Regions from separate parts of the Stenotrophomonas sp. 107298_Sma genome, predicted to be linked through region 1. Evidence: predicted binding sites of a transcription regulator. Region 1 holds the regulator's gene; the other holds the start of a gene.
The links. The regulator FliA, encoded in region 1, starts transcription of late flagellar genes. The targets are predictions, from matches to a motif close to TAAAGTTTNNCNNNCNNNGGCCGATAA.
Positions count from the first base shown of each region.

Region 1 (11,573 bases):
ACCCGCCTGCCCAACCGCCTGCTGCTGCAGCGTCGCATCGTCCAGGCACTGGCCGAGGCCGAACAGGGCGGCAGCCGTTTCGCTGTGATGTTCATGGACCTGGATGGCTTCAAGCAGGTCAACGATGCCTATGGCCACCAGGCCGGTGATGCACTGCTGGTGGCGGTGGCCGAACGTACGCGCCAACTGCTTCGGCCCAACGACATGCTGGCCCGTCTGGGCGGCGACGAGTTCGTATTGGTGGTGCGCATCGAGCACGACGAGGATCTTCCGACCCTGGCCCGGCGCATCCTGCAGGCGGTCGGCAGCGGGCCCCTGCTGCCGGACAACGAACTGCAGGTGACCGCCAGCATCGGCGTGGCGATCTGTCCCGACCACGCCGCCAGCGAGCGGCAGCTGATGGCCTTTGCCGATGCCGCGATGTACCAGGCCAAGGAATCCGGACGCAACGCCTTCGTGCTGTTCGCCGACTGGATGAATGACAGCGCCGAGCAACAGTTCAGATTGCTTGCCGACCTGCGCCGGGCAATCGGCAGCGAACAGCTGTTCCTCAATTACCAACCCAAGATCCGCGTGGCCACACAGAAAGTGGCCGGCGCCGAGGCACTGATCCGTTGGCGGCACTCGGAACATGGCCTGATCCCGCCGGATCGGTTCATCCGCCTGGCCGAGCGCAGCGGCGCGATCAATGAAATCGGCCGCTGGGCGCTGGACCAGGCCTGCCAGCAGTTGCGCCGCTGGCACGACGCCGGCCATGAAGGCTGGTCGATGTCGGTGAACCTGTCGCCGGTGCAGTTCAGCTCACCGCACCTGCTGCATGACGTGCGCGACGTCCTTGAGCGCTACAGCATCACCCCACGCTACCTGGTGCTGGAGATCACCGAGAGCACCGTGATGCGCGATACCGATACCAGCCTGCGCCTGCTGCAGGCGCTGTCGGCACTGGGCGTGGGCATCTCCATCGATGACTTCGGCACCGGCTATTCCAGCCTGCTGTACCTGAAGCGGCTGCCGGCCACCGAGATCAAGATCGACCACGCCTTCGTGCGCGATCTGGAGCACAGCGCCGAAGATGTGGTGATCGTCTCGGCGATCGTGGCGCTGGGCCATGCGCTGGACATGGACATCGTGGCCGAAGGCGTGGAAACCGCCGCCCAGCGCGCCTACCTGGAACGGCTGGGCTGCGATTACCTGCAGGGCTACCTGCTCGGTCGCCCGGTCGATGCCGCCCGCTTCATGCAACTGCACGACCTGCCCCGGCCTCGTGTGGAACTGGCACAGAGCCCGCCGCCCAGCGGCAACGCGCCCCTGTAGCCGAGCCCGCGCCCGGCTCCCCCCCGGGCATGACCCGGCGCTGCCGGTGCCTGCTCTGGTAGGTGCCAACCTTGGTTGGCGCATGAACCCGTCACGGCATGGTTCTTGCACGCACCCCGGCATCTCCTGCCGCAGTGCCCGTGATGTCCGAAGACGAATCCGCCGGCGAAAAGACCGAACAACCCACCGAAAAACGCCTGCGCGATGCCCGTGAACAGGGTAACCTGCCGCGCTCGCGCGAACTCGGCACCGCCGCCGTGTTCGGCGCCGGCGTACTGGCGGTGATGGCGATGAGCGGCTCGATCGGCCGTGGCGCCAGCGCCTGGATGAAGCATGCGCTCAGCCCCGAACAGAGCCTGCGGCAGAACCCGAAGGAACTGTTCGGCCACTTCGGCGACCTGCTGCTGCAGTTCATGCTGGTGATCGCGCCACTGGTGCTGGTCTGCCTGCTGGCCAGCTTCGTCGCGCCACTGGTGATGGGTGGCCTGCGCTGGTCGCAGAAGGCGATGCTGCCGGACATCAACCGCATGAACCCGATGAGCGGGCTCAAGCGCCTGTACGGCCCGGAGGCCATCGCCGAGTTCACCAAGTCGCTGTTGCGCGTGGCTTTTGTCGGGGTCGCCGCTGGGCTGGTGGTATGGACCGGCTTCGACACCCTGCGCGGTCTGATCCACCACCCGCTGGAGACCGCCATCACCGACGGCCTCGGCTTCACCCTGCGCCTGCTGCTGGCTACCGCCGGCGCCATGCTGGTGCTGGCGGCCATCGACGCCCCGTACCAGCGCTGGAACTGGATGCGCAAGCTGAAGATGACCCGCGAAGAGCTGCGCCGCGAAATGAAGGAAATCGAGGGCAGCCCGGAGGTGAAGGGCCGCATCCGCCAGCTGCAGCAGCAGATGGCCAACCGCCGGATGATGGAGGCGGTCCCCACTGCTGACGTGGTGGTGGTCAACCCCACCCACTATGCGGTGGCCCTGAAGTACGAGGGCGGCGCCATGAACGCCCCCAAAGTGGTCGCCCTGGGCGTGGACGAGACCGCCCTGCGCATCCGTGAAGTGGCCGATGGCAACAAGGTCGCCATCGTCTCGGCGCCGCCTTTGGCACGCGCCTTGTATCGGGAAGGCCAACTCGGAAAGGAAATCCCCGTGAGACTGTATTCGGCCGTGGCCCAGGTCCTGTCCTACGTCTACCAGCTGCGCGCCTGGCGCACTGGCCCGATGCCGGACAGCCCGCACATCCAGGTGGATGAATTCGGCAAGGGAGGCCGCCCGTGAGCGCCCAGCCCTCCCCCGGCTTCAACACCCGCCGCGCCCTGGAGATGATCCGCCAGGGCCTTGGCGCGCCACTGATCGTGCTGGCACTGCTGGCCATGGTCGTGGTGCCGCTGGCCGCACCGGTGCTCGATGCGCTGTTCACCTTCAACATCGCCATCTCGCTGATGGTGCTGCTGGCGGTGGTCTATGTGAAGCGCCCGCTGGACTTCACCATCTTCCCGATCGTGCTGCTGGTCACCACCATGCTGCGGCTGGCCCTGAACGTGGCCTCCACCCGCGTGATCCTGCTCAACGGCCAGAACGGCCACGACGCGGCCGGCAAGGTCATTGCCGCCTTCGGCGAGTTCGTGATCGGTGGCAACTACGCAGTCGGCATCGTGGTGTTCGCGATCCTGACCATCATCAACTTCGTGGTCATCACCAAGGGTGCCGGCCGCGTCTCGGAAGTTACCGCGCGCTTCATCCTCGACGCCATGCCCGGCAAGCAGATGGCGATCGACGCCGACCTCAACGCCGGTTTGCTGACGCGTGAAGAAGCCAAGCTGCGCCGCGAGGAAGTGCGCGAGGAAGCCGACTTCTACGGTGCGATGGACGGTGCCAGCAAGTTCATCCGTGGTGATGCCATCGCCGGCATCCTGATCCTGTTCATCAACATGCTGGGCGGCCTGGCCGTGGGCGTGCTGCAGCATGGCATGCCTTTCGGCGATGCCGCTGCCACCTATACCCTGCTGTCAATCGGCGACGGCCTGGTGGCGCAGCTGCCGGCCCTGCTGGTCTCCAGTGCGGTGGCGATGCTGGTCACCCGTGCTTCGCGCTCGCAGGACATGGCCCAGGCGATGAGCGGCCAGGTGTTCGGCCAGTACCGCGCGCTTGCGATCACCGCCGGCATCCTCGGTGTGGTCGGCCTGGTGCCGGGCATGCCCAACGTCGCTTTCCTGACGCTGGCCGCGATCCTGGGTTTCATCGCCTGGAAGCTGTACCGCAAGAGCAAGCTGCCGGCTACCGATGCCTCCGCCGGCAACAGTGACGCCGCCGCACTCACTGCGCTGGGCCGTCCGGCCGCACCCGCGCCCACCGCCGAACTGAGCTGGGACGAGCTGCGCCCGGTCGATCCGCTGGGCCTGGAGGTCGGCTACCGCCTGATCCCGCTGGTGGACAGCAACCAGGGCGGCGAACTGATGGCGCGGATCAAGGGCGTGCGCCGCAAGCTGACCCAGGATGTCGGCTTCCTGATTCCGTCGGTGCACATCCGCGACAACCTGGAACTGCCGGCCAATGGCTACCGCGTGCTGGTGCACGGCGTGCCGGTGGCCACCGCCGAGATCCATCCGGACCGCGAGCTGGCACTGGACCCGGGCAGCGCGCTCGGTGCGCTGGAAGGTATCGCCGGCAAGGACCCCGCCTTCGGCCTGGACGCGACCTGGATCCAGCCGCACCAGCGCGCCCAGGCCGAGACGCTCGGCTACACCGTGGTCGATCCGGCCACCGTGGTCGCTACCCACCTCTCGCACCTGATCCGCGAACACGCGCCGGAACTGCTCGGCCACGAAGAAGTGCAGCACCTGCTGGCCAACCTGGCCAAGAGTGCGCCCAAGCTCGTCGAAGATCTGACGCCGAAGGCACTGCCGCTGTCGGCGGTGGTACGGGTGCTGCAGAACCTGCTGGTCGAGCGCATTCCGATCCGCCAGCTGCGCAAGATCGCCGAAGCGCTGGTCGAACACGCGCCCAGCAGCCAGGACCCGGCCGTGCTGACTGCCGCCGTGCGCACCGCACTGGGCCGCTTCATCGTGCAGGAGATCGCCGGAATGTCGGCCGAGCTGCCGGTGTTCACGCTCAACCCACAATTGGAACGTGTCTTGCAGGAGTCCACGCAGGGCAACGGCGCCGCGCTGGAACCCGGACTCGCTGAGCGACTGCACCAGAGCCTGGCCGAATGTGTCAGCAAGCAGGAAGCCCGCAACGAGCCCGCGGTCGTGCTGGTACCCGGCCCGGTGCGCGCCGCGCTGGCCCGCCTGGTCCGCCACAGCGTTCCGTCGCTGTCGGTCCTGGCCTACAGCGAGGTGCCGGAGGACAAGCGCCTGAAGCTGGTCGGAACGATCAGCTGACGCCGCCCTCCGATGCGCCAGAAAACAGACACCACTTTCGAACCAACGCAACAGACAGATACCAAGGGGAACCCGCACCGTGCAGACCACCGACCACCCGAGTTCTCCGACCGCCACCCCGCCGTCTTCGTCCCGTGACCACAGCATGAAAATCAAACGATTCGTTGCCGCCGACATGCGCTCGGCCATGAACCTGGTGCGCAAGGAACATGGTCCTGACGCCGTGATCCTGTCCAACCGCCGGATCGAGGAAGGCATCGAGATCGTTGCCGCCGCCAACTACGACGAGAGCGCCGTGCAGCGTGCACTGGAAGCCTCGCGTCGTGACATCGCCCCGCCGCCGGCACCAAAGCCGCGCAATGCCGCCGACGCGGTGATCGCTGCAGTGACCCGTCGCCGCAGTGCCACCCCGGCACCGGAACCGGTGGCTGCGACCACCTCGGCCGTTGCCGCGCTGGCCCGCGCCGCCGTTGGTGCCACCGGCCGGACCCTGGACAGCGCCGACGAGATCGTGCCGACCCGCGGCAGCACCGGCTTCGCCGCCACCCTGGCGCGTGCTGCCGTCAACGAACCGGCGCGTGCGGAACAGGCCTTCGGCCCGTTCGCAGACGCCGTCGCCGGCGCTGTCGCTGCACCCGCCGTGATCATCCCGGCCAACCGTGCGCGCTTCCAGATCGATCCGCCGCATGCCGAGCATCAGCAAAGCCCGGCCCCGGCCGTGGCGGTGCAGCCGCCGCCGCTGCCGCTGCCGCTGCCGGCCAGCGTTGTGGCCGACGCGCAGTCGCAGACCTTCGCCGACGAACCGTCGATGGCGGACGCAACCATCGACACCGCCCCGGAACCGACCCTTGCACCAGCCCCGGTGCTGACCGTGGTCGCCCAGGACGATGCCGAGATCCGACAGCTGCGCCAGGAAGTGGCCGGCATGCGCCAGGTGATCGAGCGCGAGATGAACCGCTTCACCGACGAGCGCCTGCGTGGCTGCCCGGTGCGCGCCACTGCACTGGACCTGATGGACGAGTACGGCTTCGACGCCGGCCTGGCCCGCGACGTGGCCATGCAGATCCCGCTGGAGACCGATGCGCACCGCGGCCGCGGCCTGATGCTCGGGCTGATCTCGCGCAAGCTGCCGATCGCCCCGGTCGACCCGCTGGAGGAAGGCGGCGTGATCGCTCTCGTCGGCCCGACCGGCGCCGGCAAGACCACCACCATCGCCAAGCTGGCCTCGCGCTTCGCCGAGAAGCACGCCCCGCGTGACGTGGCCCTGGTCACCACCGACACCACCCGCATCGGTGCGCGTGAGCAGCTGTACGGCTACGGCCGCCAGCTCGGCATCGCGGTGCACGAGGCCAACAGCGGCACCGACCTGGACCAGCTGCTGGAACGCTTGAAGGACTACAAGCTGGTACTGATCGACACCGCCGGCCTGGGCCCGCGCGACCGCGCCCTGGCCGCCCAGCTGCAGTGGCTGCGTGCCGCCCGCCAGGTACGCACCCTGCTGGTGCTGCCGGCCAACACCAGCTTCGGCGACATGGACGAGGTGGTCCGCCGCTTCGGCGCGGCCAACCTGCAGGGCCTGGTGCTGAGCAAGCTGGACGAAACCGGCCGCTTCGGCAACGCCCTGTCGGTGGCCGTGGACCACGCCCTGCCGATCACCTGGGTGACCGACGGCCAGGACGTTCCGGAGGACCTGCACCGGGCCAGTGCAGCCAATCTCGTACTTCGCCTTGAAGATTTGCGCCGCGCGGCCGATATGCCCTGCAACCCGGAGTTGAACCATGCCGTCGCGTGAGTACGCCAAGCTGACCAAGACCTTCCCGCTGTCGGCCACCCGCAGCGAGCCGCTCGGCCCTGTGCGCACCATTGCGGTCACTGGCGGCAAGGGCGGCGTGGGCAAGACGAATGTGTCCGCCAACCTGGCCGTGGCGCTGGCCGGCATGGGCAAGCGCACGCTGCTGCTGGACGCCGACCTCGGCCTGGCCAACATCGACGTGATCCTGGGACTGAACCCCACCTTTACCCTGGCCGACTTGGTCGCCGGCCGCTGCTCGCTGGATGACGTCATCGTCGAAGGCCCGAACGGCGTGCTGGTGGTCCCGGCCGCGTCCGGCCGCCGCCACATGGCCGAGCTGGCCCCGGCCGAGCACGTCGGCCTGGTCAACGTGTTCTCCGAGCTGGAACGCGAGCTGGACATCATGGTGGTGGACACCGCCGCCGGCATCAACGATGGCGTACTGACCTTCTGCCAGGCCGCACAGGACACCGTGGTGGTGGTCTGTGACGAGCCGGCCTCGATCACCGACGCCTACGCACTGATCAAGGTGCTGTCGCGCGAGCGTGGCGTGGACCGCGTCCAGGTGGTGGCCAACATGGTGCGCGACCCCAACGAGGGCCGCGTGCTGTACGAAAAGCTGACCCGTGTCTGCGAGAAGTTCCTCGCCGATGTCTCGCTGAACTACCTCGGCTGCGTTCCGCAGGACGATTGGCTGCGCCTGTCGGTGCAGCGCCAGCAGCCAGTGGTGAAGGCCTATCCGTCCAGCCCGGCCGCGCTGGCGATCACCGAGATCGCGCGCCGTACCGCGCGCTGGCAGGCGCCGACCGAACCGCGTGGCGGCGTCGAATTCTTCCTCGAACGCATCCTCAAGCAGCGTGGGGTGACGGCATGAAAGGCGCAGCCCAGTACAGGGAAGTGCAGCGCTCGGCGGCGAACGAAGTCATCGCCCAGCATTCGGACTTGGTGCGGCGCATCGCCCACCACCTGGCCGCGCGCCTGCCAGCCAGCGTCGAGGTCGACGACCTGATCCAGGCCGGCATGATGGGCCTGATCGAAGCCTCGCGCAGCTACGACGCCGACCAGGGCGCCTCGTTCGAGACCTATGCGTCGATCCGCATCCGCGGCTCGATGATCGACGAGATCCGCCGTGGCGACTGGGTGCCCCGCTCAGTGCACCGCCGCGCTCGTGATGCCGCCGCCACCATCCGCCGCCTGGAGCAGAGCAGCGGCCGCGCCGCCAGCGCCACCGAAGTGGCCGCGGCGATGGAAATGCCGCTGCCCGAATACCTGCGGTTGATGGAAGACGCCGCACGTGGCCAGGTGCTGAGCCTGGAGTCGCGCATCGAAGACCAGGGCGAGCTGGACACCGTCACCCAGGGCGGCCCGACCCCGCAGCAGGTACTGGAACGCGGCGAGTTCGGCCGCGAGCTGGGCAAGGCGATCGGCCACCTGCCCGAGCGCGAGCAGCTGGTGCTGTCGCTCTACTACGAGCAGGAGCTGAACCTGAAGGAGATCGGCGCGGTGCTTGGCGTAAGTGAATCGCGGGTCTGCCAGATCCACGGCCAGGCAGTGCTGCGCCTGCGTGGTCGACTGAAGATTTTCGAGGCGGCGGACGCCGGCCTCGAAGAATGAACATGCCCGAGGCGGCTGCCCCCGGCCGCCCGGACTGAACAACAAAGGAACTCTGCTTTGAACAAGAACATGCGCATCCTGATCGTCGACGACTTCTCGACCATGCGTCGGATCGTCAAGAACCTGCTGGGCGATCTGGGCTTCACCAATACCGCCGAAGCCGAGGACGGGCATGCCGCGCTGTCGCTGCTGCAGAGCCAGCCGTTCGATTTCGTGGTCACCGACTGGAACATGCCGGTGATGACCGGCATCGAACTGCTCAAGGCGATCCGCGCCGATGCCAAGCTGAAGACACTGCCGGTGCTGATGGTGACGGCCGAAGCCAAGCGCGAGCAGATCATCGAAGCCGCCCAGAGCGGCGTGAACGGCTACATCATCAAGCCGTTCACCGCGCAGACCCTGGAAGAGAAGCTCGGCAAGATCTTCGAACGCCTGGCGGCCAGCGCCTGATGGATACCACGGTCGACAGGAACGCCCTCGCCCTGCGCCTTCAGGAAGCCCTGGACGCACTCGAGTCCGGTGACGAAGCCGCGTGGCGGCAGCGCATCGACGGGCTGGTCGCACTGCGCACGCAGCCGATGATGAGCGGCCTTTCGCGGCTGGCCCGCGAGCTGGGACAGGCGCTGGGTGAGCTGCCGACCGTGCCTGACGAAGCCGGCGAACTGGACGACGCCTGCGCGCGCCTGGACCACGTGGTGGCGATGACCGAACAGGCCACCCACCGCACCCTGGACCTGGCCGAGGAATGCCGCAGCCTGACCGAACAGCTGCGCGCCGAAGGCCTGCAGCCTGGCCAGGACGCGCAGCTCGAGCGCATCCGCCATAACCTGACCGAGATCGCTCTGACCCAGAGCTACCAGGACCTGACCGGGCAGATCATCCGTCGCGTGGTCGGCATCGTGCGCCGCGTGCACGAAGGCTTCGGCGCACTCGGCCTGCCGCCGGAACAGCATCGCTCCGACCCGGAACTGGCCGGGCCGGCACTGAAGGGGCTGGACCGCCACGCGGTCTCGCAGAACGACGCCGACGACCTGTTGTCGGATCTGGGGCTGTAAGCATGAGCGCGGTATCCGACGACATCACTGCCGATTTCATCATCGAGGCGCAGGAAATCCTGGATCGCCTGGGCGAACAGCTGGTGTCGCTGGAGCAGGCACCCCAGGACGGCGACCAGCTCAATGCGGTGTTCCGCGGCTACCACACGCTGAAGGGTGGCGCCGGCTTCCTTGGCGTGACGGCCATGGTTGAACTGTGCCACGCCGCCGAAGAAGCCCTCGGCGCCGCGCGCGCCGGCCAGGCGGTGCTGCAGGCCCACCATTTCGATGCCGCCCAGCAATCGCTGGATTACCTGCAGTCGATGCTGGATGCAGTGTCCTCGGGTACCGAACCGGGCTACGCGCCCCCCGAGCTGATCGCGCAGTTCGATGTACACGGTGGCGCCACCGCCCCGGCGGCCGCCGCTGCGCCCGCCACCGGTGGCAGTGACCTGATCACCGACGATGAGTTCGAGGCCCTGCTCGACCAGCTGCACGGCGGCAATGCCCCGACCGCGGTCGCACCGGCGAAGAAGGCCGACGACGGCCTGATCAGCGAAGACGAGTTCGAAGCCCTGCTCGACCAGCTGCACGGTGGCGCCGCACCCGGCACCAAACCGGTCGCCGCGGTGCCGGCGGCACCGCCCGCGCCACGCCCAGCCGCACCCGCACCCGCACCGGCGGCCAAGCCGCCCGCTAAGCCACTGGCCGAAGCCGAGCACACCGTGCGCGTGGATACCAAGCGCCTGGATGCGATCGTCAACCTGATCGGCGAACTGGTGCTGTCACGCAATCGCTTGAAGACCCTGCGTGCGCGCCTGCGCGACGAGGAGCTGGACCGTGCGGTATCCACGCTGGACATCGCCACCGCACGCCTGCAGTCGGCGGTGATGCGTACCCGCATGCAGCCGGTGGGCAAGGTGTTCTCGCGCTTCCCCAAGGTCGCCCGCGACGTTGCCCGCTCGCTGAAGAAGGAAGTGGACCTTGAGCTGATCGGCGCCGAGACCGAGCTCGACCGCAACCTGGTCGAAGCCCTGGCCGACCCGCTGGTGCATCTGGTCCGCAACGCCATCGACCATGGCGTGGAAACGCCCGAGCTGCGTGAAGCCCAGGGCAAGCCTCGGATGGGCCACGTGCGCCTGTCGGCCCAGCAGGAAGGCGACTACGTCAGCATCGAAGTACAGGACGATGGCGCCGGCATCGATCCGGAAAAGCTGCGCGCGAAGGCACGCGAGAAGGGCCTGATCGATCCGGAAGCCGCTGCCCGCCTGAGCAGCGAGGAATGCCTGCACCTGGTGTTCCTGCCCGGCTTCTCGACCAAGCAGCAGGTCACGGATATCTCCGGCCGTGGTGTCGGCATGGACGTGGTGCAGTCGCGCATCCGCGAACTGAGCGGCCAGATCCAGATCCAGTCGGAACTGGGCCGCGGCAGTCGCTTCCTGATCCGCGTGCCGCTGACCCTGGCGATCCTGCCGACCCTGCTGGTGCAGGCCGGCGAGGACGTCTACGCCTTGCCGCTGGCACGCGTGATGGAAGTGCTGCACGCCCCGCGCACCTCGCTGGGCTGGTTCGATGGACGTGCCGTGCTCGACCGCCGCTCGCATACCCTGGCGCTGGTCGATCTTCGCCAGTGGCTGGATGTGACGCCGGCCGCCTCGCCGCTGCTGACCATCGTCGTGCTGCAGGCCGGTGAAGCCCGGTTCGGCCTGGTCGTGGACCAGGTGCGAGGGCGCGAGGAAGTGGTCATCAAACCCTTGCCCAAGGCGCTGCGTGGCCTGGCTGGTTATGCGGGTGCAACCTTGATCGGCGATGGTCGCATGGCCCTGATCCTGGACGTGGACGGACTGCGCTGAAGCCCGCCGGGCCATGCCCGGCGACCCGAAAACTGTGACTACCGTCTGTACACGACCTCCCGGTGTCTCAAGTCCCATTCACACAAGCCGATACCGGACCCATGGATAGACTCAGCCTCATTGGACTCTTTCTCGCCCTGGCCTCGCTGGTCGGCGGCAGCATCCTCAAGGGCGCCGGCCTGGCGTCGCTGTGGTCGCCTGCCGCGTTCGTGATCGTCATCGTCGGTACCGTCGCCGCGATCCTGCTGCACACCTCGCCGGCCGTGTTCAAGCACGCCTTCAAGATCGTGCGCTGGGTCGTGCGACCGCCGCACAGCGACCGCCGCGAACTGATCCAGCAGATTGTCGAATGGAGCAACATCGCACGCCGCCAGGGCCTGCTTGGCCTGGAAGCACAGGTGGAAGCACAGCAGGACCCGTTCCTGCGCAAGGGACTGCAGCTGCTGGTGGACGGCGTCGAGCCCGAATCAATCCGGCACATGCTGGAAATCGAACTGGGAAGCCAGGAGCACCAGGACCAGGCCGGCGCCAAGGTCTTCGAGGCGATGGGCATCTATGCGCCCACGCTGGGCATCATCGGCGCCGTG
Region 1 is NZ_CM151094.1:2,168,390-2,179,962, reverse strand. Features, by position in the region: gene ACZK2G_RS10145 (putative bifunctional diguanylate cyclase/phosphodiesterase) at 1-1,314, shown strand, start outside; gene flhB (flagellar biosynthesis protein FlhB) at 1,458-2,588, shown strand; gene flhA (flagellar biosynthesis protein FlhA) at 2,633-4,693, shown strand; gene flhF (flagellar biosynthesis GTPase FlhF) at 4,839-6,485, shown strand; gene ACZK2G_RS10125 (MinD/ParA family ATP-binding protein) at 6,472-7,359, shown strand; gene ACZK2G_RS10120 (RNA polymerase sigma factor FliA) at 7,356-8,099, shown strand; gene cheY (chemotaxis response regulator CheY) at 8,157-8,549, shown strand; gene ACZK2G_RS10110 (protein phosphatase CheZ) at 8,549-9,154, shown strand; gene ACZK2G_RS10105 (chemotaxis protein CheA) at 9,157-10,986, shown strand; gene ACZK2G_RS10100 (flagellar motor protein) at 11,088-11,573, shown strand, end outside.

Region 2 (11,573 bases), 770 kb from region 1:
TGCTGCAGCGCTTCCATCGCATGCTGGCGCAGGAACCGGCGCTGGCCTGAGATCCGCCGGGCATGGCCCGACGCTACCGATCAGACAAAAAAAGGCCCGGCGTTCGCCGGGCCTTCTGCTTCACGCATCACCTGCGATCGGTTACCAGATCACCACGCGCTTGTCGTCGGCACGCACCATCGCGTCACCGGCCTTGCACTGGAATGCAGCGGCGTACGACGGCATGTTCGACGGCGCGCCGTTGGCACGGAAGTTGGCCGGGGCATGCGGGTCGGTGTTCAGGCGCACACGCAGCTCACCATCGGTGAAGTTGCGGCGCCACACGGTGGCCCAGTTCATGAAGAAGCGCTGGTCCTGGCTGTGGCCGTCGACTTCCACGTTCGCCTTCGGGTCTTCCTTCAGCGCCATCTGCAGCGCGTCATACGCCACGGTCAGGCCACCGAGGTCACCGATGTTTTCGCCCAGGGTCAGCTTGCCCTTGACGAACACGCCCGGCACCGACTCGTAGCCATCGAACTGCGCGACCAGCTGGTCGGTACGCTCGGTGAAGGCCTTGCGATCAGCGTCGGTCCACCAGTTGTCGAAGTTGCCGTTGGCGGCGAACTGGCTGCCCGAGTCATCGTAGCCGTGCATCATTTCGTGGCCGATGACCGCACCGATGCCGCCATAGTTCAATGCCGGATCCGCCTTGGCGTCGAAGAACGGCGCCTGCAGGATCGCTGCCGGGAACACGATCTCGTTCTTGGTGGCGTTGTAGTAGGCGTTGACGGTCTGCGGGGTCATGCCCCACTCGGTCTTGTCCACCGGCTTGCCGATCTTGTCCAGCATGTATCGGTAGTTGAACGCACGCGCTGCCTGCATGTTGCCCAGGTAGCTGTCACCGCTGGTCTGCAGGCCCGTCCACTCACGCCACTTGTCCGGGTAACCGATCTTCGGGGTGAAGCTGGCCCACTTTTCCAGCGCCTTCTTCTTGGTTTCCTCGCCCATCCACGGCAGCTGCTCCAGGCGCGCCTTCAGCGCCTGCGACAGGTTTTCCACCAGGTGCTGCATGGCGACCTTCGACTCGGCCGGGAACACGGCGTCGACGTACAGCTGGCCCAGGGCTTCACCCATGCCGCCGTTGACCGACTCCAGCACGCGCTTCCAGCGCGGCTGCATTTCCTTCTGGCCACGCAGGGTGGTGCCATAGAAATCGAAGTTGGCCTTCTCGAACTGACTGCTCAGGTACGGCGAGGCGTCGTCGATGGTGTGGAAGCGCAGGTACGCCTGCCAGGTGCTGGCCGGCACGTCGGCGAGCATCTTGTCCATTTCACCGAAGAAGCCCGGCTGGGCCAGCGAGAACTTCTGCGCGGCCGGCACCTTCAGGGTGTCGAACAGCGCGGTCCAGCTGAAGTTCGGGGTCAGCTTGTCGGCGTCGGCGGCGCTGAGCGGGTTGTAGCGCTTGGCCGGATCACGCATTTCGATGCGCGACATCGAGGCCTTGGCCAGGCGCGTTTCAAAGGCCATCACGGCCTTGGCCTGCTCGGCAGCCTGCGCCGCGTCCACGCCGGACAGCGTCAGCACCTGCGCGATGTAGGCCACGTAGGCGTCTCGGATCTTGGCTTGCGCATCGTCGAAGTAGTAACCCTTCTCCGGCAGGCCCAGGCCGCCCTGGCCCACGTAGGCGATGACGTTGGCCGAATCCTTGTAATCGGCATTGGCGAACAGCGAGAACAGCACGCCCTTGCCCTCGGCCTGGCTGTCGCGCAGGTACTGGGTGATGGCGGCGGTGTCGTTCAGCGCGGTGATCTTGTCCAGCTGCGGCTGCAGAGGAGTGAGGCCGGCGGCTTCGATCTTGGCTTCATCGTTGCCGGTCTTCCAGATGTCACCGATCTTGGCTTCCACCGAGCCGGCCTTGGCCTGGCTGGCGGCGGCCTGCTGCACCAGTGCGTGCTGCACTTCCAGCGAGCGCTCGCGCAGGATCTCGAAGCTGCCCCAGGTCGTCTGGTCGCCCGGCACCGGGTTGGCCTTCAGCCACTTGCTGTTGACGAAGCCATTGAGGTCGGTACAGGCCGAAATGGCCGGATCGAGGTCGGCGCTGTTGAGCGAGATCAGCGGCGTCTTGATCTGCGACTGGTCGAAGGCCGGCTTGGCGTCGACGTTGGCGGCCGGCGCGGTTTCATTCTTGCCACAGGCAGCCAGCGAGGCGGCGATGGCGATGGTCAGGCCCAACGGGGCCAGGTTGCGGAAGTTCATGAGGCTCTCCTGCGGGTAATTTCACAGGGTAGCCGGGCAGGCCCGCGGCGGGGACCGCCAAAGGTCACAGGGCACCGCTTCTGTAGAGTCGAGCCGTGCTCGACTGCTGCTGGTCTCTTGCCGCAGGGGTCATGAACCCGGAACGGAGAGCAATCGAGCATGGCCTGACTCTACAAATCGAAAGGCCGGCTTGCGCCGGCCCTTCGTTGTTATTTCGCCTTGCCCTGGTTGGCCACGGCTTCAGCGGCCTTGCGGGCCGCTTCCGGGTCGCCCAGGTAGCGGAACGACTTCACCGTCAGGTCGTCGTTCAACTCGAACAGCAGCGGAATGCCGGTCGGGATGTTCAGCTCGAGGATTTCCTCGCGCGACACGTTGTTGAGGTACTTGTACAGCGCGCGCAGCGAATTGCCATGGGCGGTGACCAGCACGGTCTTGCCGTCCTTCAGCTGCGGCGCGATGGCGTCGTGCCAGTACGGCAGCACGCGATCCAGGGTGGTCGCCAGCGATTCGGTGCCCGGCAGCGCGTTGCGATCCAGGCCGGCGTAGCGGCGGTCATGGATCGGGTGGCCCGGATCTTCCAGGTCCATGGCCGGCGGCGGGATGTCGTACGAACGACGCCACACCTTGACCTGATCCTCGCCGTGCTTGGCGGCGGTCTCGGCCTTGTCCAGGCCCTGCAGGCCACCGTAATGGCGTTCGTTGAGGCGCCAGGACTTGTTCACCGGCAGCCAGTCCTGTTCCAGCTCGGCCAGTGCACCCTGCAGGGTGTGGATGGCGCGCTTCAGCACGGAGGTGTGGGCGACGTCGAACTGCAGGCCTTCCTCGCGCATCAGGCGACCAGCGGCGGCCGCTTCCCCGCGCCCCTGTTCGGTCAGGTCGACATCGACCCAGCCGGTGAAGCGGTTGTCCAGGTTCCACTGGCTCTGGCCATGGCGCAACAGTACGAGTTTACGGGTCACTGCAGGGTCTCCAACGCGAGGAAAGGCAGGCCGCCATTGTAGCCCCGGGCGCCGCTCACCGCGCCGTGGCCCCACACATGCGATGCTGCAACCAATGAATACGGTGATCGACCCCGGACGCTGGGAAGGCAGCGTCGCCGCCGCCCGCGAGCAGCAGATCCAGCTGGCCGGTCGCGTGGAACGCCAGGACCGGCTGTCACGCACGGTGCGCTGGCTGGCCGGGCTGGATGTTGGCTTCGAGGATGACGGCGCCACCACCCGTGCTGCGGCGGTACTTCTGGATGCGAAGACGCTGCTGCCTGTGGCGCAGGAAATCGCGCGCATCCCTACTGTGATGCCCTACATCCCCGGCCTGCTCAGCTTCCGCGAGTTGCCGGCGCTGCTGGCCGCGCTGGCGCTGCTGCCGCGCACGCCGGACCTGGTGTTCGTCGATGGCCATGGCATCAGCCACCCGCGCCGGCTGGGGGTGGCCGCTCACCTCGGTGTGGTCACCGACCTGCCAAGCATCGGCGTCGCCAAGTCGAAACTGGTGGGCCGCTTCGTCGAACCGGGCACAGACGCCGGCGCGCATACGCCGCTGCTGGACGGTAACGAGCAGCTCGGCTGGGTGCTGCGCAGCAAGGTGAAATGCAAGCCGCTGTTCGTGGCCGGTGGCCATCGGGTCAGCGCCGATACTGCGCTGGACTGGGTGCAGCGCACGCTGCGCGGTTACCGGCTGCCGGAGCCGACCCGGCTGGCGGATCGGCTGGCCTCACGGCGGGGCGAATGACCGCACCGGGCATCATCCAGCGCGGTCGCCATCCTCGATCAGCGATGCACGTGGCCGCGGTGGCCCTGCGCGTCCTCGCCGTGGTCGTGGCCTTCATGGCCCTCGTGCTCACCGCCCTTGGCCGGCGCCGGCTCGCCACAGGCTTCACCGCAATGATCCGCCTCGATCTGCAGCGTCACGTGCTCGATACCGAAGTCATCGTGCAGGCGGCCGCCCAGCTCTCGACGCAGTGAATCAGCGTCGGTTCCATCACGCATCACGATGTGCGCGGTCAGCGCCGGGGTGCTGGAGGCCAACGCCCACACATGCAGGTCATGCACGTCCAGCACGGCGGCATGATCTGACAGGCTGTCGCGCACCTTGGCCACGTCCATGCCCTTGGGCACGCCTTCCAGCAGCACGTTGATCGCCTCGCGCATCAGCACATAGGTACGTGGCAGCACCCACAGGCCGATCAGTACCGCCAGGATCGGGTCGATCGGCTTCCAGCCGGTCCACTTGATCAACAACGCGCCGGCAATCACCGCCACCGAGCCAAGCATGTCCGCCCACACTTCCAGGTAGGCGCCCTTCACGTTGAGGCTCTCGCCACTACCGGCCTGCAGCAGGCGCATCGAGATCAGATTGATGACCAGGCCCGCGGCGGCGATCACCAGCATGCCGGAGGAGGCAATCTCCTGCGGTTCGCGGAAGCGCCCGACCGCCTCCCACAGGATGTAACCAGCGACTACGAACAGCATCGCGCCGTTGATCATCGCGCCCAGCGCTTCCAGGCGTGCATAGCCGTAGGTGCGACGCGCATCCGGCGGGCGCCGGCTCAGCCTCACCGCAACCAGCGCGATCATCAGCGCCAAAGCGTCGGTGGCCATGTGCGCGGCGTCGGACAGCAGCGCCAGGCTGTTGGTCCAGAACGCACCCACCACTTCGACAACGAGGAAGGTGGAGGTCAGGCCGAGTGCCCACCACAAGGGTTTCTCGTGGCGGATCTCGGACGGCAGGTGATCGTGGTCGTGGCCCATGGCAACAGCTCCTTTGCGATGGGAGGCAGGCTACGCCGGAGGGCGTTGGGAAACTATCACGGTGTTTATAACATTGCAGGCCACCGATACCTTCGCCGGGCATGGCCCGGCGCTACCGGGGCGCGGATTGCTGGGCGATACCATCGTGCACGGCCCGGCGCTACCCCGTAGCGCCAGGCCATGCCTGACGAACGCAGCGGGCCGTTACCCGCGTGTGCTCAGAACCCGAAACGCAGGCTGGCCCAGTAGGCGCGGCCCGGTTCGTTGTAGGTGGCCGCGCCGGCATCGCTGCTGTTGGCCTCGCGGAACAGGCGCTTGTCGGCCAGGTTGTTGACGCCGAAGCCGAAGCTGACCGTCTCGGTCACCTTGTAGCGTGCGCTCACGCCCCAGATGTTGTACGCACCGCGATCCTGCAGTGCGATCGACGGATCGCAGGTGCCGGTGCAACGCGGATCATTGTTGATGTTGGTGGTAGCCGGCTTCTGCTTGCCATAGAACGTGCCGGTCAGCAGCAGCGACAGCTTGTCGGTGGCCTGCCAGTCCAGCATCGTGTTGATCGTGTACTTCGGAATCACCGACAGCGGCTGGCCGGTGCTCTTGTTCTCGTTCTCCACCATGTAGGTGAAGTTGTTGCTCCACTTCAGGCGGTTGCCCTGCTCGCCCAGCAGCGGAATCACCAGGTTGCCTTCCAGCCCCTGCACGATCGCCTTCGGTGCATTCTCCCAGCGGAAGATGCGGCCCTTTGTATCGGCAGTCAGCCCGATCTGGGTGTAGCCGGCCTGGATCTTGTCCTTGTAGTCGTTGTGGAAGTACGTCAAGGACGCCTGCCAGCCGCTCTGCGGTGCCCACTCGATGCCTAGTTCCTTGTTCAGGCTGGTTTCCGCCTTCAGGTCCGCATTGCCGCGCATGTAGCAGCCGGCACCCAGGCTCGGCAGTGCGTTCGGGCAGCCATTGCCACGGGTGTAGTACAGATAGTCCGGATTCGACTGGTACAGGTTCGGCGCCTTGAACGCACGCGCGATGCCGCCCTTCACCACCCAGTCGCCGTTGATACGGAACTGCGCGTTGAAGCTGGGGCTGGTGTTGTTGCCGAACTGGCTGTGATGGTCGAAGCGCAGGCCCGGGGTAACGATCCAGCGCTCGCCCAGATAGATGTTGTCTTCCACGAATACAGCGGTGGTCTGCGCATCGGCCTTGCCGCGCGCACGGTCGGCCGACAGCCCCGGGAAGCCGCCGCCGCTGCTGCTGGACTGGCTCATCGAATACGGGTCGGTCAGACGGCTGTCCAGGTACTCGAAACCCAGCGTCCAGATGTTCTCGGCACCGCCCAGCGTGGTCGGGAAGCTCACTTCGCCGTCCAGCTGGTAATTGCGCAGGCGCGAGGTCGACCAGTCGGTGCCGTTGAAGCTGCCTTCCGGGCCACCGGCCAAGCCTTCATTGATGCGCGAGTTGTTCACCGCTTCCACTGCCGCCGTTACCCGCGAGGTCACGTCTCCCCAGCGGCCGCGATGGGTGATCGCGCCGGTATTGCGGTACATGCGGTTGGTCTCGGCCTGCTGCTCGGCCAAAGCCCCCAGATCGATCGGTGTCGAGGTGCCGGTGGTACTGACGGCGCGGTCGCCGGCATAGATGTTGCCCTGGCGGCTGGTGCCGGCTTCGAACTCGACCACCTGGTTGGCGGTTACGTCCCAGCGCAGCAGCGCGTTGACGTCGCGGTTCTTGACGCCCTCGCGGCCGGCTGGCGGCACTGCGTTGGGGTTGGTGGCGTACTGGCGGTTGAGGTCCAGTGAGTCGGCATCGGTTTTGTTGAGATTGCCGTACAAGCGGAACGACAGGGTGTCGGTCATCGGCCCACTCAGCTGCAGGCCGACGCGCTCGCTGCCGCCTTCGGCGCTGTGCTCGGGCACCAGGCCATACAGGTCGACCGCACCGGTCAGATCGCCGGTCGGGCGCTTGGTGATGATGTTGACCACGCCACCGGAAGCACCGGAGCCATAGCGCGCCGCTGCAGGGCCGCGCAGCACTTCGATGCGCTCGATCATTTCCGCCGGCACCCAGTTGGTATCACCGCGGGTATTGCGCTCACCGCTGCGGCCCATGCGCACAGCATCACGCGCGCCGATGCGCTTGCCGTCGACCAGGATCAGGGTGTTTTCCGGGCCCATGCCACGCAGATCGATCTGGCGGTTGTTGCCGTACTGGCCCGACGCGCTGTTGCCGGTCAGGTTGACACCTGGCATGGTCCGCAACAGTTCGGCGATGTCGTTGGCCGGCGGCCGCTTGGCGATGTCCTCGGCGGTGATGGTCGAGGTGCCCAGCGCCTGCCGTGCGATCTGTGAAGCGGTGACATGCACCGTGTCGATATCGGTGGCGTCGGTTTCAGCGTGGGCGGTCAGCGCGCTGCCGGCCAGCAGGGCGGCAACGGCGAGCGCCAGCGGGCGCGGCGAAGGGACAACGGCTCGGGACATGATCTGGACCTTCTGGCAGGGCAACGGGGCCTCTGGCAAAGGGCTTGAGGCAACGACGAGGGGAGGCGGAGCGCCGCTGCAGGTAGCCACAGCCCGATCCGTGCGCGCATTCTCCCATCAATGCGAGTGATTCTCAAATGCGTTCACGCATTGCCGCAGCCGTGCCGATGTGCTTTGCGCACCGCGCAAGCCTGCATCGCGCTTAAACTGGTCGGCTAGCCCGCCATCAACCGCACGCCGCCACGGCCGATACCCGTGGTTTGCCGTACGCAATCAGAGATCGACGTGGAACCACCCCAGTTGGACGACGCCAGCCAGCCGCTGGCCGAGGCCTGGCAGCAGTGCCTGCTGCAGGCCGGCCCTGCCGCCACCGCGCTGCTGCATGCCGCGGCCGCCGATGCCCCACCGGCCCTGGCCCAACGCTTCTACGAAGTGCTGCTGCAGGACACCCGTGCGCGCCGTTTCCTTTCCCACGACCAGGTCAAGCAGCGCCTGCAGCCGGCCATGCAGCGCTGGCTGGCGCAGCTGCTGACCACCGATGCCAGCGGCATCGCCAACACGGTGGCCTCGCAACGGATCATCGGCGACGTGCACGCCCGCGTCGGCATTCCGGTCGACCTGGTCACCCGTGGCGCACGCGTGCTCAAACATGAACTGTTCGTGCGCCTGCGCGACGATGCGCCGGACAGCGACACTGCGTTCGCCGCCATCGACTGCCTCAGCGCGATCATGGATATCGCCATGGAAGGCATGACCCTGGCCTACACCCATGCCCGCGAACGCTCCACCCGCGCCGATGCTGCGTACCGGCTGTTCTCGCTGGTGCAGAACGTCAGCACCGAGCGCGAGCGCCAGCGCGCGCTGCTGCTGGACTGGGAAAACGCGCTGCTCTACGCCCTGGCCGGCCATGTGCAGGGCAGCGACGGCGCCAGCCTGGCCACTTCCGAATTTGGCCTGTGGTTCACCCACAAGGGCATTCCCAGCTTCGGCGAGAGCAGCGAGACACAGCAGGTCGACCAGCTGATGGCGCGTATCGACGGCTGCCTGCAGCGGGCCGCCGCCGATGATCCTGCGCAGCGGCTTACAGTGCTGCCAGCGATCCGCGAGGACCTGGCCGCAATCCGCACGTTGATGACCCTGCTGTTCGAGCGCATCGGCGAACTCGATGCCGGCAGCGACGCGCTGACCAACCTGCTCAACCGCCGCTTCCTGCCGACCGTGCTGCGCCGGGAAATCGAGCTGGCTACACGCAACCGTACGCCGTTCTCGCTGTTGCTGCTCGACCTGGATCATTTCAAGGCGATCAACGACGGCCACGGCCACGATGCGGGTGACCGCGCACTGCAGCATGTGGCTGGGGTGCTCGGCCAGCTCACCCGTGGCAGCGATTATCTGTTCCGCTACGGTGGCGAGGAATTCGTGGTGGTGCTGGTCGCCGCCAGCGAATCACAGGCGGCAGTGATTGCCGAAAGCCTGCGCCGGCAGATCGCACAATCGCCGGTACCGCTGGCCAACGGCCAGGTATTGAGCCTGACCGCCAGCATCGGTGTCGCCGGCCATGATGGTCATCCGGACTACGAGCGGCTGATGGCCCGTGCCGACGCGGCGATGTACGAGGCCAAACGCAGTGGCCGCAACCGAGTGGTGGTGGCCAGCGATGCACTGCAGGAAGCCCCCGGGCGGCGGGCATTGCAGCGGTAGCGGCAACCCCGGGCGCGCGCGTCGCTACATTGCGGTACGGCGCGGTATCCGCCACGCCGCCCACCACAGCAGCGCCAGCAACGCGATGCCGGCGCCCAGCAGGCATACCGCCGGCCAGCCATGGCGCGCCTGCATCCAGGGCCCGGCCGCTGCACCAGCACCACTGCCCAGCGCATAGAACAGCATGTACAGCGCCACCAGGCGCCCATGCTGTTCGCCCGGCGCGCGCAGCAACAGGGCCTGGTTCGATACATGCAGCGCCTGCCCGCCCAGATCGAGCACGACCACGCCCAGCAACAGCATGCCCACCGAATGCGGCAACCCCAGCAGCGGCCACCACGCGACCAGCATCAGCAGCAGCGCGCCGAGGCTGACCCGATGCGCGAATCCACGGTCCATCCAGTGCCCGACCCGCGCCGCAAGCAGCGCACCGATCACCCCAGCCAGGCCCAGCGCACCGATGGCGGCAGTCGACCAGTGCAGCGGTGGCGCCGACAACGGCAGTGGCGCTGCCGCCCAGAACACATTGAGGCCGGCAAACAGCAACAGTGCCAACGGACCGCGCTCACGCAGCGTCCGGTCATCGCGCAGCATGCCCAGCATCGACCCCATCAAGGCACGCCAGCCCGGCGGCACCACCGGTACCGGCACCGCCGGCAGACGCCGCCACAGCAGCACTGCCAACGCCGCCATCAGCGCCGCCGACAGCAGATAGACCGCGCGCCAGCCAACAGCGGCCGCCACCACGCCGGACACTACACGCGCCAGCAGCAGGCCAATGAACACACCGCCCTGCACCATGCCGACCACGCGCCCGCGCTGCTGAGCCGGTGCCAGCGATGCGGTGTAGGCGATCAACCCCTGGGTCAGCGCGGTGCCCAGCAGGCCGGCCAGAAGCATGCCCGACAACAGCCACACGGCCGTTCGCGCGGCCGCCAACCACAGCAATGCGACCACCAGCGCCATCAACTGCAGGCGTAGCAGGCGCCGGCGATCGCCCCTGTCGGCCAATGGCAGCAGGCCCAGCAAGGCCAGCACGCTGCCCGCCTGGGTCGCTGCCAGTACCGCCCCGGCCAGCGCGGGGTCCAGCGCAAAGGCCTGTGCCAGGCGTTCCAGCAATGGCTGTGCGTAATAGACGTTGGCAACGCTGGCACCTGCGGCAACCGCGAGCAGGACCAGCAGGGGGCGTGGGATGGGTGCTGCAGTCATGATGTAGTTGCAATTTGAAACTTGATGCAGGCTACTGCCATTGGTTTTAAACTGCAACCACATCAGAGAGGTCCACCATGCACGCCGACAGCCCCTGCCCCGTTGCCCGCAGCGCCGATCTGCTCGGTGACCGTTGGGCGCTGCTGGTCATCCGTGATGCCTTCGATGGCGTCACCCGCTTTGGCGATTTCCAGCGCAGCCTCGGTGCGGCCCGTAATATCCTCAGCGACCGCCTGCGCCGGCTGGTCGAAGCAGGCATCCTGCGGCTGCAGCCCGCCTCCGACGGCTCGGCCTATCAGGAATACGTGCTCACCGCCGCTGGCCTGGAACTGTTCCCGCTGCTGGTCGCCCTGCGCCAGTGGGGCGAGCGCCACCGCTTCGGCGCCGGTGAAGCGCACTCCCAGCTGATCGAGTCGAGCACACGGCGACCGCTGCCCTACATGCAGCCACGCGGTCGCGATGGCGAACCGCTGCCAGCCTCTGCCACCCGTGTGCGCAAGCTCAAGGACGGGAGCGGCAGCAGCTGACCCGCCCGTTCGCGCACACCGCCGCCCGGCCACGCCGGTTAGGATCAGGCCTTTCCGCTGCCGGATGCTGCCGATGTCGCGCTATCGCCCTTCCCTGTTGACCGCCCTGCTGCTGCCGGTGCTGGCCTGCGCCGCAGCAACCACGCAGGCACGCGAGGTCGCGGCCCCCGCCGCCCATGTGGACGCCGATGGCCCCTATGTGTTCCGCCAGGGCGAGCAACTGCAAGCCAAGTGGATCTGCGCCGACAAGGTCGAGTCGCGCACACTTGCCATGGGCACTGCAGGCACCGATATCGCAGCGCGCTGTGGCTACGGGCACACCGTGCATGTGGCGGCACCGAACGCGCCTTCGGCCTCCGTGCTTCCGGCTGCGCCGCGCATCGTCGCGCTGTCCGACATCCATGGCCAGTACGGGCTGCTGGTGCGCCTGCTGCGCGCCCACCAGGTCATCGATGCGCAGGACCGTTGGGCACTGGGCAAGGACACGCTGGTGGTCGCCGGCGATGTGTTCGACCGCGGCCCGCAGGTAACCGAGGCGTTCTGGCTGCTGTACGGCCTGCAGCAGCAGGCGGCCGCCGCCGGCGGCGCGGTGCATTTCGTGCTGGGCAACCACGAAACCATGGTGCTGTACGACGACCTCCGCTACGTCAATCCGAAGTACCTGCGCAGCGCGCAGCTGCTCGGCC
Region 2 is NZ_CM151094.1:1,399,739-1,411,311, reverse strand. Features, by position in the region: gene ACZK2G_RS06635 (HD-GYP domain-containing protein) at 1-50, shown strand, start outside; gene ACZK2G_RS06630 (M13 family metallopeptidase) at 142-2,235, opposite strand; gene gpmA (2,3-diphosphoglycerate-dependent phosphoglycerate mutase) at 2,445-3,194, opposite strand; gene nfi (deoxyribonuclease V) at 3,289-3,963, shown strand; gene ACZK2G_RS06615 (cation diffusion facilitator family transporter) at 4,002-4,982, opposite strand; gene ACZK2G_RS06610 (TonB-dependent siderophore receptor) at 5,201-7,450, opposite strand; gene ACZK2G_RS06605 (GGDEF domain-containing protein) at 7,736-9,151, shown strand; gene ACZK2G_RS06600 (MFS transporter) at 9,176-10,360, opposite strand; gene ACZK2G_RS06595 (winged helix-turn-helix transcriptional regulator) at 10,438-10,887, shown strand; gene ACZK2G_RS06590 (metallophosphoesterase) at 10,961-11,573, shown strand, end outside.
Region 2: a site for FliA is predicted at 7,677-7,703, ahead of ACZK2G_RS06605 (GGDEF domain-containing protein). Genes of this name have one in related genera too.